Regions from separate parts of the Bacillus sp. F9_6S_D1_P_5 genome, predicted to be linked through region 2. Evidence: riboswitches for the same ligand, from Rfam matches in the RefSeq annotation. Region 2 holds a riboswitch; each other region holds the start of a gene.

Region 1 (4,289 bases), on a different contig from region 2:
TATTATCATTTTACATTTGATACAGTGTGGGATGAGGTGTATGAACGTGCACGTGAATTATACGGAGAACAAGGAAAAGAAATAGCAGAAGATACGCTAAAACAGTTTTGGTTGTACTCGCTTAAAGAACGCCATCCGCACGATTGTAGCGGAGGAGAGCAACAATTACTTGCGTTATGTACGACATTATTATCAAAGCCAACGTTATTATTGCTGGATGAACCGACAAAGGGGCTAGATCCATGGAAGAAAGAAAGAGTAGGAGAACTATTTAGGAAGTTGCAAAAAGAAGGTACAACAATTGTAATGGCAACGCATGATATTGAATTTGCAGCAAAATACGTTGATCAATGTATGATGTTATTTGACGGAGCAGTCATTATGAATGATGCACCGAAAGAATTTTTTAGTGGTAACTTCTTTTATACAACATCTATCAATCGATTCATTCGAAAAGAATTGCCATATGCATTAACGTGGGAGGATGTGTACGAAGCGTGTCCAAACGATATGTTGCATTCATAATATGTATTTTTGCAGTAATAATAGGCACATTACTCTTTACGACACTTATCATGGACGGCTATTACATGTTAAGTAGTTTGTTTTTATTAGTTGTTATTATGTTACCGTTCTATATCCGCTTTGAAAGACAAGCGTTTGTTTCACGTGAAATTGTTCTCGTTGCTGTGTTAGCAGCAATTGCAGCAGTTAGCCGCGTACCATTTTCTCTTTTACCAAGTGTACAGCCGACTTCTTTTGTCATTATCGTTTCTGCAATCGTGTTTGGGAGTGAAACTGGTTTTATGATCGGGGCAACCGCTGCTATCGTGTCTAACATTTTTTTAGGACAAGGTCCGTGGACGCCGTGGCAAATGTTTTCTTGGGGGATGATTGGTTTTATAGCTGGATTATTACGTAATACATTTTTAATGAAAAAGTTATGGGGAAGACTTCTATACGGATTGTTTGTTGGATTTTTATTTGGCTGGATTATGAACTTGTGGGGGCTTCTCGGGTTTATACGTGAGGCAACGTGGGAAGCTGTCGTTTCGTATTATATCGCAAGTTTTTATTTCGATTTGAGCCATGCGATTTCGAATGTTATTTTCTTACTACTATTTAGTACGTCTTGGATTACGATTCTTACAAGATTTAAAAAGAAATATGGCATATTAGATAAGCATAACATGGCATAGAAAAGCATACTCATATAAGGTAGGGTCGCGACTTACATATTCGTTTGCCTCTTTCATGCTTCTTACATATTGTAAGGAGCATTTTTTATTGTCAAAAAATAGTCCAATATATATCCGTTACTATATAAAATTATTTGTATAATAATAGGTGAGAACTATTTTCAAAGAGGAGGTGTATAGTTAATGAAGTTAGTTATTCCGAAGCAACACGGTGCATGGGCCATGCTCGTTATACCGTTTCTATTAAGTGTCATACTTGGGAAACCTACTATGTATCATATTCCATTGTTTTTAGCGTGGTTCTTTATCTATTTAGCTACGTATCCATTTCTTACGTACATAAAGCAAAGACGAAAAAAAGAGTTTTTACATGCAGCAATTGTATATTTTATCATCGCTTTCGTATTTGGGATGATCTCTCTATTATATGAATGGCGCATTCTTTTATTCGTAGCAGTCATGATTCTATTCTTTATAGTAAATATGTATTACGCTCGTCAAAAGAATGAAAGAGCATTACTAAATGACATTAGTGCGATTATTGTTTTCTGTATTGGTGGTTTAGTTAGTTATTATTTTTCAATGAAACTTATAGATAAAACAGCACTATTTATTGCGCTTATATCATTTTTATATTTTTTAGGAAGTACGTTTTATGTGAAAACGATGATTCGTGAGAAAAATAACCCGAAGTATCGTCTTATATCATGGGGTTACCATATTCTATTAACAATCATCGTATTTGCTATCAATCCGTGGTGCTCTCTTATCTTCATACCGAGTGTCATTCGAGCAATTATGTTGTACGGCAAAAAGATTTCTATTATAAAAGTAGGGATTTTAGAAATTGCTAATTCTGTATATTTTTTAATCATAACGGTAATAATTATGAAGTATGCCATTTGAAAAAACTTCCCACCTTATGATGGGAAGTTTTTTCAATCTTGTTCTAAAATGTGAACGGTGTAATCGCAGCGTTGAATAGCTTGTTCGATCGCATAAAGGGATTGTTCAATACGTGCGCGATTAAAATCTTTTTCAACAGTCTGTAGTGCTGCTTCTAAACAATGTTTTGCTTCTTGTAATGATTGAAAAGAATCTTGTACATATCCGCGAGCATTTTCGTGCATTTCATATTCCTCCTTGCATACTCATATATGTATAGTATGAACAGTAAAGAAGAAAATATTATTTGTTATATTTGTTTGACAATTGAAATGAAATTACGTATAGTAAGAATTAAGTGAATATTTTCTTATCCAGAGAGGTGGAGGGACTGGCCCGATGAAACCCAGCAACCGCGATGCAGGTGCTAATTCCAGCAGAACATATTTGTTCTGGGAGATAAGACGAAGATATATACGTAACTTCTTCTTATCGGAGAGGTTTTTTTGTTGCAAAAAAACCGATTACGAAAATTTATATTAAGAAGAAAGGGGTTGCGAAGTACTGTGACACTCGAAAAATACGTAAAACTGCGTAGTACAGTTTATGAATATATGATAGAGCAAGATAAGCCAATATCATTGTTAGATATTCAAGAACATATCGTTTCGCATCATGAAGGAAAATTCACGAAAAAGATGTTACATCAATTTTATTTATCAAGACTATTAGATGAACTGAAACTGGATGGGAAAATTACATTAGCTGATGAATATCTCTATACTGAAAAAGGGGTATTTTATAAGGCGAGAAAAGGGAGCTGAGCTCTCTTTTTTTTGAAGTATGTAGAGTAAAAGACTGCTTAAGCAGCCTGATACAGGGAATGGTGTTGAGTGTGTAGTGTCAAAGATTGAATGTGCCTGAAAGAGGCACTTCATATCGGCTGCAAATGAAAAGAGACACCTTCGCCGAATAGGTGTCAGTCGTTTTGTCATATAGACTTGCTATTTGACAGTTATTAGAATAACATGCAGTGGCTCTAGAAGTCAAAAGGGAATTAAAGGAAGAGGTGTTGTTATGTACGCTTACTTATTACATGATATAACGAAATGGATTCCTAAGTACATTATGGATAAAGGATATGAATATTATGAAGAAGGACATGTAGATGATGTTGAAATACAAGACAAGAAAATATTTGCTTTCGTTACTGGAAATGCAGGAAACTATGAAGTGATTATTGATCTTGAAGATTTTACAGAAAGTAGCTGCGAATGTCCATATGAAAATTATTGTAAACATATGGCGGCAGTTGTTTATGATATTCAAAGTGCTGGTGAGAGTACGGTGAAAGAGAAATTGAAAGATTTAGAAAAGGAAGAGTTATTGACCGTATTAAACCGTTTATTACAAAGCTCAAAAAACGTGCAAATTGTAGAGAGAATGTTAAAGAAGGGGAAACTTTAACTTATAGAGGGAGTTGTTTTGTAGTGAATGTACTAATTGTATACGCTCATCCTAGTCCTTCCAGTTTTAATGCGGCGATTTTAAAGCATGTGCAAAAAGGATTGCAAGAAACAAACCATTCGGTTACGGTACTTGATTTATATAAAGAAAAATTTGATCCGGTTCTTGTATTTAATGAAGAGAAGAAAAGACGTGATTTAGTAAATGAAGAAGAAACAGCTCGTTACAGAACATTAGTGGAAGAAGCAGATACTCTTCTTTTCATTTATCCAATATGGTGGTGGGGCATGCCAGCTATTTTAAAAGGGTTTATTGATCGCATTTTCGTTGCTGGATTTGCTTATAAATATGAAGGAGCCCTGCCGAAAGGTTTATTGAAAGGTAAGAAGGCATGGGTAATTAATACGTTAGATTCACCGTTATGGTACGTCGCATTATTATATCGATCAGCCGATTGGATTATGATGAAGAGAGGTGTTTTACGTTTTTGCGGCATTCGCGATATAAAGCGGTCAGTTTTTCAATCTGTAAAAACGAGTAAACGAGAGAAGCGGGAAAAGTGGTTATTACAAATAGAAGAAAAGGCTCGTACATTATGAATGAAATCGATCGTATTATAAAGTGTTGTCAGTATGATAACGAACTTTTTCGGACGTATATTACATGTTTACTTCAATTGAAAAAATGTAGTGAAACGTTTCAACAAATGCAGATTCAATTAAGAAATGATTATTTAAT
Region 2 (4,289 bases):
TTTATTTCCTCCGCAAGCAGTTAGTAATAGACTTGCCCCTAACACAGATGCAACAACAGGTACAACTTTTTTCTTCATTGTTCGTTCCTCCCTAAATGTGTTGTTCGTAACGTCATAATGTCCGTGTCTTGAAGTGTAACTATAGAAGAAGAGAAAACCTATTATAGATATGTGCATGTAGGTAATCAGGTGTTCTATATGTATATACATGCTGAACTATAATCTATCGTTATATGTTTCAGCGTAGAAGACATTATATTTTGATGGTTAAATATTTCGTTTCTTTGATTATTTAGAATATTAACACTGGAAATAACTATATGTCAATAATAAAAAGTTGAGTATTAATTTTTTAAAATAATATACTAAAAAAGCGGATTTTCTCTTATTGAGAATCCGCTTTTAATACATTTTTCCAATAAAATAATTGCTGTAGATAGAAAAACTTCAATTCAGCTTGCCTTTTATTTTTCAATTTTTGCCCATTTGAAGTTTAATTGCCCTGCAAAGTCCACTTGCACAATTCCTTTCACATAAGAACGTTCTAAATAAGATTCGCCTTTTTGGTAAAGAGGAGCGATAACAGAGTCTTTAAATAATATTTTCTCGGATGCTAGTAATGCTTCCCAGCGAGCTTTTTCATCACCAGCTAAAGTTGTTTTCACTTTTGCTATTGTTTCATCAAACTCCTTATTAGAGTAATGATCTAAGTTGTAAGGGTTATTCGTTGTAAATAGCTCAAGGAATGTAATTGGATCCGCAAAGTCAGGGCTCCAGCCGTCAATTCCAATTTCGTAGTCACCTTTTAATAAAAGTGAAACTTGTTGTTTACGTGGTTGCGGCTTTATTTTTACTGTTAAGCCATCTAAATTCTTTTCTAGTTGTCCTTTTAAGAATTCACCAGTTTTCTTCTCAAGGTCACCGTCACTTGTTAATAGTTCTAACGTTATTTTTTCAGATCCAAGTTCTTGTTTCGCCTTTTTCCATAATTCTTGTGCAGATTTTGTATCAACCTTTGTTAAATCACCGTTTGCAGTACGGAAGTCTGTTCCGTCAGGTCCTTTTGCGAAGTTTTTCGGCACGAGACTAGAGGTTGGTGTAGAGCCGTCATTTAATAACGTATTTACAAAGGATTTTCGATCGATTGTTTGATCGATTGCTTGGCGTGCAGAAACGTTTTGAAGTACTTTATTTTGTTGATTCATACGTAGAAACTGTACCCCTACGTTCGGCCGTTCTTTAAAGTTGGCATCTTTTTTATATTTATCAACGAAGTCAGATGTTAGTTTTATACGGTCTAATTGTTTTGACTCGAATAAATTTACTTCTGTAGATTTTTCTTTTACGACGTTAAAATTGATTTCTTCCAGTTTGACAGTATCTTTATCCCAATAGGTAGGATTTTTCTTGAATTTAAAGCTTTGCTCGTGCTTCCAATCGCTTAGTGTAAAAGCTCCGTTGTACAAGATTGTATTGTCTTCTAAAGCGTACTTATCACCTTGTGCTTTAAAGAATTCCTCGTTAATTGGTAGAAATGTTGGGAACGCTGTTAAGCTAATAAAGTACGGAACAGGGCGTTCTAATTCTACCTCAAACGTATGGTCATCAATTGCTTTTACACCAAGTTGATCGGCTGGAAGTTCTTTGTTGTTAATTTTTGTTGCATTTTTAATATCAAAGAATAGAAATGCATATTCAGAGGCTGTTGCTGGATCAACAGCTCTTTGCCAAGCGAAGACAAAGTCTTTCGCTGTAACAGGAGTGCCGTTTGACCATTTTGAATCTCGCAGGTGGAATGTGTATTTCTTTTTATCGCCACTTACTTCATGAGATTTTGCAACACCAGGGACAGGTTTGTTACCTTCACCAAGATTATACAAACCTTCAAATACGTTTCTCATTACTTGACCAGAATCAGTATCTGTAGCACGAGCTGTATCCATTGTTCGTATTTCAGTAGGTGAAGATAAGTTTAAAACCTGCTTACTAGGCGCCTCGTCTTTTGCATTTGCTCCGCTTGCTTCGTTTTTATAACTACCGCAACCAGTTAATAAAATACTTACTCCTACAACTGACGCAATACCGGGTACAAACTTCTTTTTCATTTGATTTTCCTCCTAAATAATTAAGTTTGGATGATGATGAGGGAAATGAAAAATAAAAAATCCCTCTTTTCATATTGAGAAAGAGGGATTTTTACGTACAAGTTATGCACCCGTATATAAACGAAGTCCCTCATTCTATCTTTCAAGCATAAAGCTTGCAGGAAGTGGCACAGTATTCAAAACGAACCTGTTGCCGAGGTTTCAAAGGGCCAGTCCCTCCACCTCTCTTGATACAATGAGTAAACGAATAAACTTTATTAATTTTTGCGTTTCTTTGATAATTCAAAATCTTACACCTTGGATAATGAAGTGTCAACCGAATGAAATATAGTTTAAATTTTCAGTTTTCTTTGACGAAAAAACCACTGCATATGGCAGTGGTTTTTTTATTAGAAGTTAAAGTTATCTGGATCTGGACCAACGCGACGATCTTCATTTAGAGCTTGAATTGCTTTCATGTCATCCGCACTTAATTCAAAATCGAATATATTTGCATTTTCAATAATGCGATGTTCTTTAATAGATTTAGGGATTGTTACAACTTCGTTTTGTAGATCCCAGCGTAAAATAATTTGTGCAGTTGATTTATTATATTTTGTCGCAATGTCTTGTAATGTTGGGTTATCTAGTAGCTGTCCTTGCATTAATGGTGACCAAGCTTCAAGCTGGATGTTATGTTCTTTACAGAAAGCATGTAATTCTTCTTGTGCTAAACGTGGGTGGTATTCCACTTGGTTGACCATTGGCTTAATTTCAGCAATTTCAAATACGTCTTGTAAGTGGTGAATATGGAAATTACTCACGCCAATTGCACGAACACGGCCATCTTTATAAAGCTTTTCTAACGCTTTCCACGATTCAGTATATTTCCCTTTTACAGGCCAATGTACTAAATATAAATCTAAATATTCTAGACCTAATTTCTCTAATGTAGTTTCAAATGCTTGAAGTGTTGTTTCATATCCTTGATCACTATTCCATACTTTTGATGTAATAAATAATTCTTCACGTGAAACACTGGATTCACGGATTGCTTGTCCAACGCCTTCTTCGTTTTGATAAATTGCTGCAGTATCAATGCTTCGGTAGCCATTTTTAATTGCTGATTTTACAGATTCAATTACTTCTGAACCATCTTCTACTTTAAAAACACCTAAACCGAACCAAGGCATTTTTACACCGTTATGTAATGTTGTATAGTCTTTTAAACTTGTTAAATTCATATTATTTCCCCCTAGCTTTTTTGTTTGTTGCTTCTACTGCTTTTTGAATTGCCTCTGAAAAATTATATTCATATAAAGCTTTGAGACCCTCAGCTGTGGAACCACCTGGTGTTGTTACTTGTTCGCGGAGGTTAGCTGGATCTTGCGTTTGTTCAAGCATAGAAGCAGAGCCAGAAATCATTTGAATGACAAGGTGTTTGGCAGTTGCTTCATCGACTCCATAATTTTTTGTTGCTTCAATTAAGCTTTCAGCAAAGTAATAAAGGAAAGCTGGTGCACTTCCAGTAACGGCAGTAAGCTGATGAACTTCTTCCTCAGTGCAAAGTTGCGAAGTACCAATCCCTCTTAAAAGCAGTTGCAAGGTTTCCTGATGCATTTCGTTTACTGATTGTCCCATTGTATATAAGGAGATAGACTTGCCAATTTCAGCAGCTGTATTTGGCATAATCCAAGCAACAGGTGTCCCCCCGGGAAGTCTTTCTTTTAAATAAGATGGACCAATGCCAGCAGCTACCGTTACGACAAGTTGATTCGATAGTAACGGAGATAATTCTGCTAATAATTCTTCATGTGCAGAAGGTGGCATTGCTAAAACAATCGTATCAACAGATGTAACATGCTGCTTCCAATCTGTTGTAGTAGACACATCATATCGCCCTTGTAATTGCTTTAGCTTTTCTACGTTGCTTCGGTTAGAAACGATAATTTCTTCGATGTATTCTTTGCTTGTTTTAAGTAATCCGGAAAATATAGCTTCTGCCATACGACCAGCACCAATAAATAAAATTCGATGTTTAGTTAGCATATCCTTTATTCCTTTCTAGTGAAGATATGTTATAAAAAACGATACCATTTCTAAGAGAATTTTGTAAAAGGATAAGGCTTATCGTGAAAAGGATGAAAATGGAGGGAGGAGGGTTAATACAAATAAGGTTATAAAAATTATTATACTTAAAAAATA
Region 3 (4,289 bases), on a different contig from region 2:
CGCTCCAGCTTCAATATAGGCTTTATGAATCTTTAAAATAACATCTGGTCTTGTTTCTACTAAATATTCATTACAGCCTTCGTACTCTTCTCCTCCGAAATCTTCCGCCGTTAAGTCCTCTTGCTGGATCATCGTTCCCATTGCACCATCTAATATTAAGATGTTATTTTGTAATTTTTCTTCTATACATTTCATCAATTAATACCTTCTTTCACTTCTTGCTTTTCTCTCACATATTTAACAAGATGTTCTGTAATTTCATATTTTAGAAATGGTGTAATAAGATAAATGCCGTTAAAATATTTCATCGCCGTATCGATCAATTCTTGTGAAATACGAATCCCTTCTTCAATTGCTGCTTCTTTCGTTTCATGTCCATCCATTCTCTCTCTTACTTCTTCAGGTAGCGTAATACCTGGCACCTCAAAATGAAGGAAATCTGCGTTCCGTTTACTTATTAGTGGCATAATCCCAATAAAAATAGGCTGCTTCAAATGCTTTGTCGCTTCATACACTTCTTCAATTAACGCGATATCATAAATCGGTTGCGTTAAGAAATATTCCGCTCCAGCATCTATTTTCCGTTCCATTCGCTTAACCGCTGCTTTTAAATGTCTTACATGCGGATTAAAAGCACCTCCCACTGAAAACCTTGTTGCTTGCCCTATTGATTTCCCTAAAATAGAACGCCCATCGTTCATTTCTTTAATCATTTTAATGAGCTCAATAGAGGACAAATCATATACAGAAGTGGCACCTGGAAAATCACCGACACGTGCTGGATCACCAGTTAAAGCTAACACTTCTTCCATGCCTAACGCTGATAATCCTAGTAAATGAGATTGTAATCCGATGACGTTATGGTCTCTACACGTTAAGTGCGTCAATACCGGAATATCGTGCTTCGTTAATAATGCTCCCATTGCCATATTCGAGACGCGAGGCGATGCCAATGAATTATCTGCTAGAGTAATAGCATCTGCTCCAGCTCTTTTCAAAGCTCTTGCTCCTTCAAAAAACCGCTGCGTATCTAACGTTTTCGGTGGATCTAATTCCACTACTACTGTCGTTTGTTTTTTTGCTTTCTCAGCTAAAGTAACATGAGCTTTCGAACGTTTCTCGTGTGTATGAACTACTTTCGGTCTTTGAATCGTATCCTTTTCTATTACAGGTGTAACATTTGCAATTGCACGTTTCATACTTTCAATATGTTCTGGAGTCGTGCCACAACAACCACCCAATAAACGAATACCTTGCTCAATAAATTTCGGTGTCATCGCTTCAAAATAAGCCGGACTTCCCTCATATACGTAACGTCCCTCCACATAATTTGGGAGACCTGCATTTGGGTATGCTGATAAGTAACCATTTTTCGGAATCGATATCATTTTAAAAGCTTCTGTCATATGAAGCGGCCCTAGTTGACAGTTCAATCCAACGACATTTGCACCATAATCTAAAAGCTGTTTTAATATTTCATTTACATCATTTCCATTTTGAGTCGTACCTGCCTCATGTAACGCTAATTGAGCTACAATTGGAATATTCGTTTGTTTTCGTAACACCTGAACAGCATGAAGTAATTCAAACTCATCATAGAAAGTCTCTAATAGTAATCCATCAACCTGTTCTTCTAGTAAAGCACTTGCCTGCTCAAGTAACATAAATTCTCTTTCCATATCAGTTGTCGTAACAGCTCCAATATGTTTCATACCACCGATTGTTCCTAAAATAGCGTTTCTGTCTGTAACAGATGCTTTCGCCAGTTTGACTGCTGCTCTATTAATTTCAGTAACTTGATTTTCTAAACCATACATACGTAATTTCGCTTCGTTTGCTCCGTACGTATTTGTTTGAATCACATCAGCCCCAGCAGCTACATATTGCTTATGAATCGATATAATTAAATCCGGATCAGATATATTCAATTCTTCAAAACTACTTTGCAAACCGTGTGAATGTAATAACGTCCCAACCGCACCATCACCTATTACAATTCCTTTCGATAATAAATCTAGTAATTTCACCAATCTCCCTCATTTCTATCAATATAAAAACCCCCTCTTCACTTTGAAGAGGGGGACATAATTGGTCCTCCTCTTATTATGCAAAACACTCGTTTTGCAGGTATTAGCACCGTTTCAAACATTTCGTTTGAAGGTTGCCGGGTTTCACAGGGCCTTTCCCTCCACCGCTCTCAATAAGAGTTTGTCTTTATTATTTTATTTATGTAGCTAAAAGGAAATGCGTTCCCCTTTTAACAATGTTTGTTAATTTTTTAATAAATTTAGCACGCACAAATGCAAAAGTCAATGACACTTGCGGAAAAATAAAAATTATTTAAAATAAAGTTGCAATTCAATTATCTTTTGTTGTAAAGTTAAAAACATAATAAAATTTCATACGAACATTCTTATCTAGAGAGGTAGAGGGACTGGCCCTATGACACCTCAGCAACCATTAACATTTGTTAATAAGGTGCTAATTCCAGCAAATTGTGAAAGATTTGACAGATGAGAAGAAGACTCTATTCAAACCGAAAGCCTTCTTCTTAGAAGGCTTTTTTTATTTTCCCCCGCTATTTGAGGGCAGTAAGATTCCCAACTCAAAATTCAGCTGGAACAAAGAAGTTAGGTGGGAATCAACTGCCCGTAAAAGCCCGATTGGTGAGGGCTGATAATTAGTGGGGATGAATCCCTCACTGATTAAAGTTTCACTTTACATTCACTTAATTGTTCATTTAAAAAGGAGGAATTTTCACATGTCAACTATTGAAACGAAACTAGCACAAATCGGAAACCGGAGCGAAACTACAACAGGAACTGTTAACCCGCCTGTTTATTTCTCAACTGCTTATCGTCACGAAGGAATTGGTAAATCTACTGGCTTTGATTATTCAAGAACTGGAAATCCAACTCGTGGTCTTTTAGAGCAGGCAATCGCAGACTTAGAATACGGCGAACAAGGTTATGCCTGTAGCTCCGGAATGGCGGCTGTTCTCCTCGTCCTTTCGCTATTCCGTTCTGGAGACGAACTTATTGTATCTGAAGATTTATACGGCGGGACTTATCGATTATTTTCTGAGCATGAAAAAAAGTGGAACGTTCGATGTAGATACGTAAATACACAATCTATTAAACAAATTGAGCAAGCTATCACAACTGAAACGAAAGCTATTTTCATAGAAACTCCAACTAATCCATTAATGCAAGTTACTGATATTACCGCAGTCGCAACTGTAGCGAAAAGACACGGACTACTCCTTATTGTAGACAACACATTCTACACGCCTTATATACAACAGCCCTTAACAGAAGGTGCTAACATTGTACTGCATAGTGCAACGAAATATTTAGGTGGGCATAACGATGTGCTAAGCGGACTTGTCGTTGCAAAAGGAAAGGAACTTTGTGAGGAAATCGCCCATTATCATAATGCATCCGGTGCGGTCTTAAGCCCATTTGACTCATGGTTATTAATCCGCGGTATGAAAACGTTAGCGCTTCGCATGAGACAACATGAAGAAAATGCAAAAGCAGTTGTCGCTTATTTAAATGATGAAGACGGGGTGACAGATGTATTTTACCCTGGAAGAGGCGGCATGATCTCATTTCGTCTGAAAGATGAAACGTGGATTAATCCATTCTTACAATCTTTATCCTTAATTACATTTGCTGAAAGTCTCGGTGGTGTTGAAAGTTTAATGACGTATCCAGCAACGCAAACACACGCTGATATTCCTGAAGAAATCAGAACAGAAAACGGTGTATGTAATCGTCTTCTTCGATTTTCCGTTGGCATTGAAAATAGTAACGATTTAATTCAAGACTTACAACAAGCCATTACACTTGTAAAAGAAGGTGTAAGAATATGAGTTATTCTATAGATACACTCTTACTACACAACCAATATAAACATGACTCACAAACAGGAGCTGTTAACGTTCCCATTTATAATACATCAACATTCCACCAATTTGATGTAGATACGTTCGGGAAATATGACTATAGTCGCTCTGGCAATCCAACACGTGAAGCGCTTGAAGATATCATTGCTTTATTAGAAGGCGGAACAAAAGGGTTTGCGTTCGCGTCAGGAATTGCAGCGATTTCTACTGCATTCCTCCTCCTTTCACAAGGTGATCACGTACTCATTTCAGAAGACGTATACGGAGGAACTTATCGAATTATAACTGAAGTTCTCTCCCGTTACGGTGTTTCACATACATTTGTTGATATGACCAATTTAGAAGAAATAAAGCAAAACATTAAGCCAAATACAAAACTCTT

Evidence for each region. A riboswitch is a leader RNA that binds a small molecule or an ion and turns the genes downstream of it on or off. The one in region 2 is predicted to bind S-adenosylmethionine.
Region 1: another riboswitch for S-adenosylmethionine. It lies ahead of ACUXEY_RS02015 (hypothetical protein); the one in region 2 lies ahead of ACUXEY_RS23340 (peptide ABC transporter substrate-binding protein).
Region 3: another riboswitch for S-adenosylmethionine. It lies ahead of metI (cystathionine gamma-synthase/O-acetylhomoserine thiolyase); the one in region 2 lies ahead of ACUXEY_RS23340 (peptide ABC transporter substrate-binding protein).

Annotation. Positions count from the first base shown of each region.
Region 1 is NZ_JBTREW010000001.1:406,505-410,793, forward strand. It holds gene ACUXEY_RS01995 (ABC transporter ATP-binding protein) at 1-525, shown strand, start outside; gene ACUXEY_RS02000 (ECF transporter S component) at 498-1,199, shown strand; gene ACUXEY_RS02005 (YwiC-like family protein) at 1,383-2,105, shown strand; gene ACUXEY_RS02010 (hypothetical protein) at 2,138-2,329, opposite strand; SAM riboswitch class I at 2,452-2,550, shown strand; gene ACUXEY_RS02015 (hypothetical protein) at 2,591-2,908, shown strand; gene ACUXEY_RS02020 (SWIM zinc finger family protein) at 3,162-3,551, shown strand; gene ACUXEY_RS02025 (NAD(P)H-dependent oxidoreductase) at 3,575-4,150, shown strand; gene ACUXEY_RS02030 (group-specific protein) at 4,147-4,289, shown strand, end outside.
Region 2 is NZ_JBTREW010000024.1:28,350-32,638, reverse strand. It holds gene ACUXEY_RS23345 (peptide ABC transporter substrate-binding protein) at 1-78, opposite strand, end outside; gene ACUXEY_RS23340 (peptide ABC transporter substrate-binding protein) at 465-2,105, opposite strand; SAM riboswitch class I at 2,238-2,342, opposite strand; gene ACUXEY_RS23335 (aldo/keto reductase) at 2,495-3,328, opposite strand; gene proC (pyrroline-5-carboxylate reductase) at 3,330-4,133, opposite strand.
Region 3 is NZ_JBTREW010000003.1:158,687-162,975, forward strand. It holds gene metH (methionine synthase) at 1-195, opposite strand, end outside; gene ACUXEY_RS05590 (bifunctional homocysteine S-methyltransferase/methylenetetrahydrofolate reductase) at 195-2,027, opposite strand; SAM riboswitch class I at 2,098-2,207, opposite strand; SAM riboswitch class I at 2,411-2,520, shown strand; gene metI (cystathionine gamma-synthase/O-acetylhomoserine thiolyase) at 2,762-3,874, shown strand; gene metC (cystathionine beta-lyase) at 3,871-4,289, shown strand, end outside.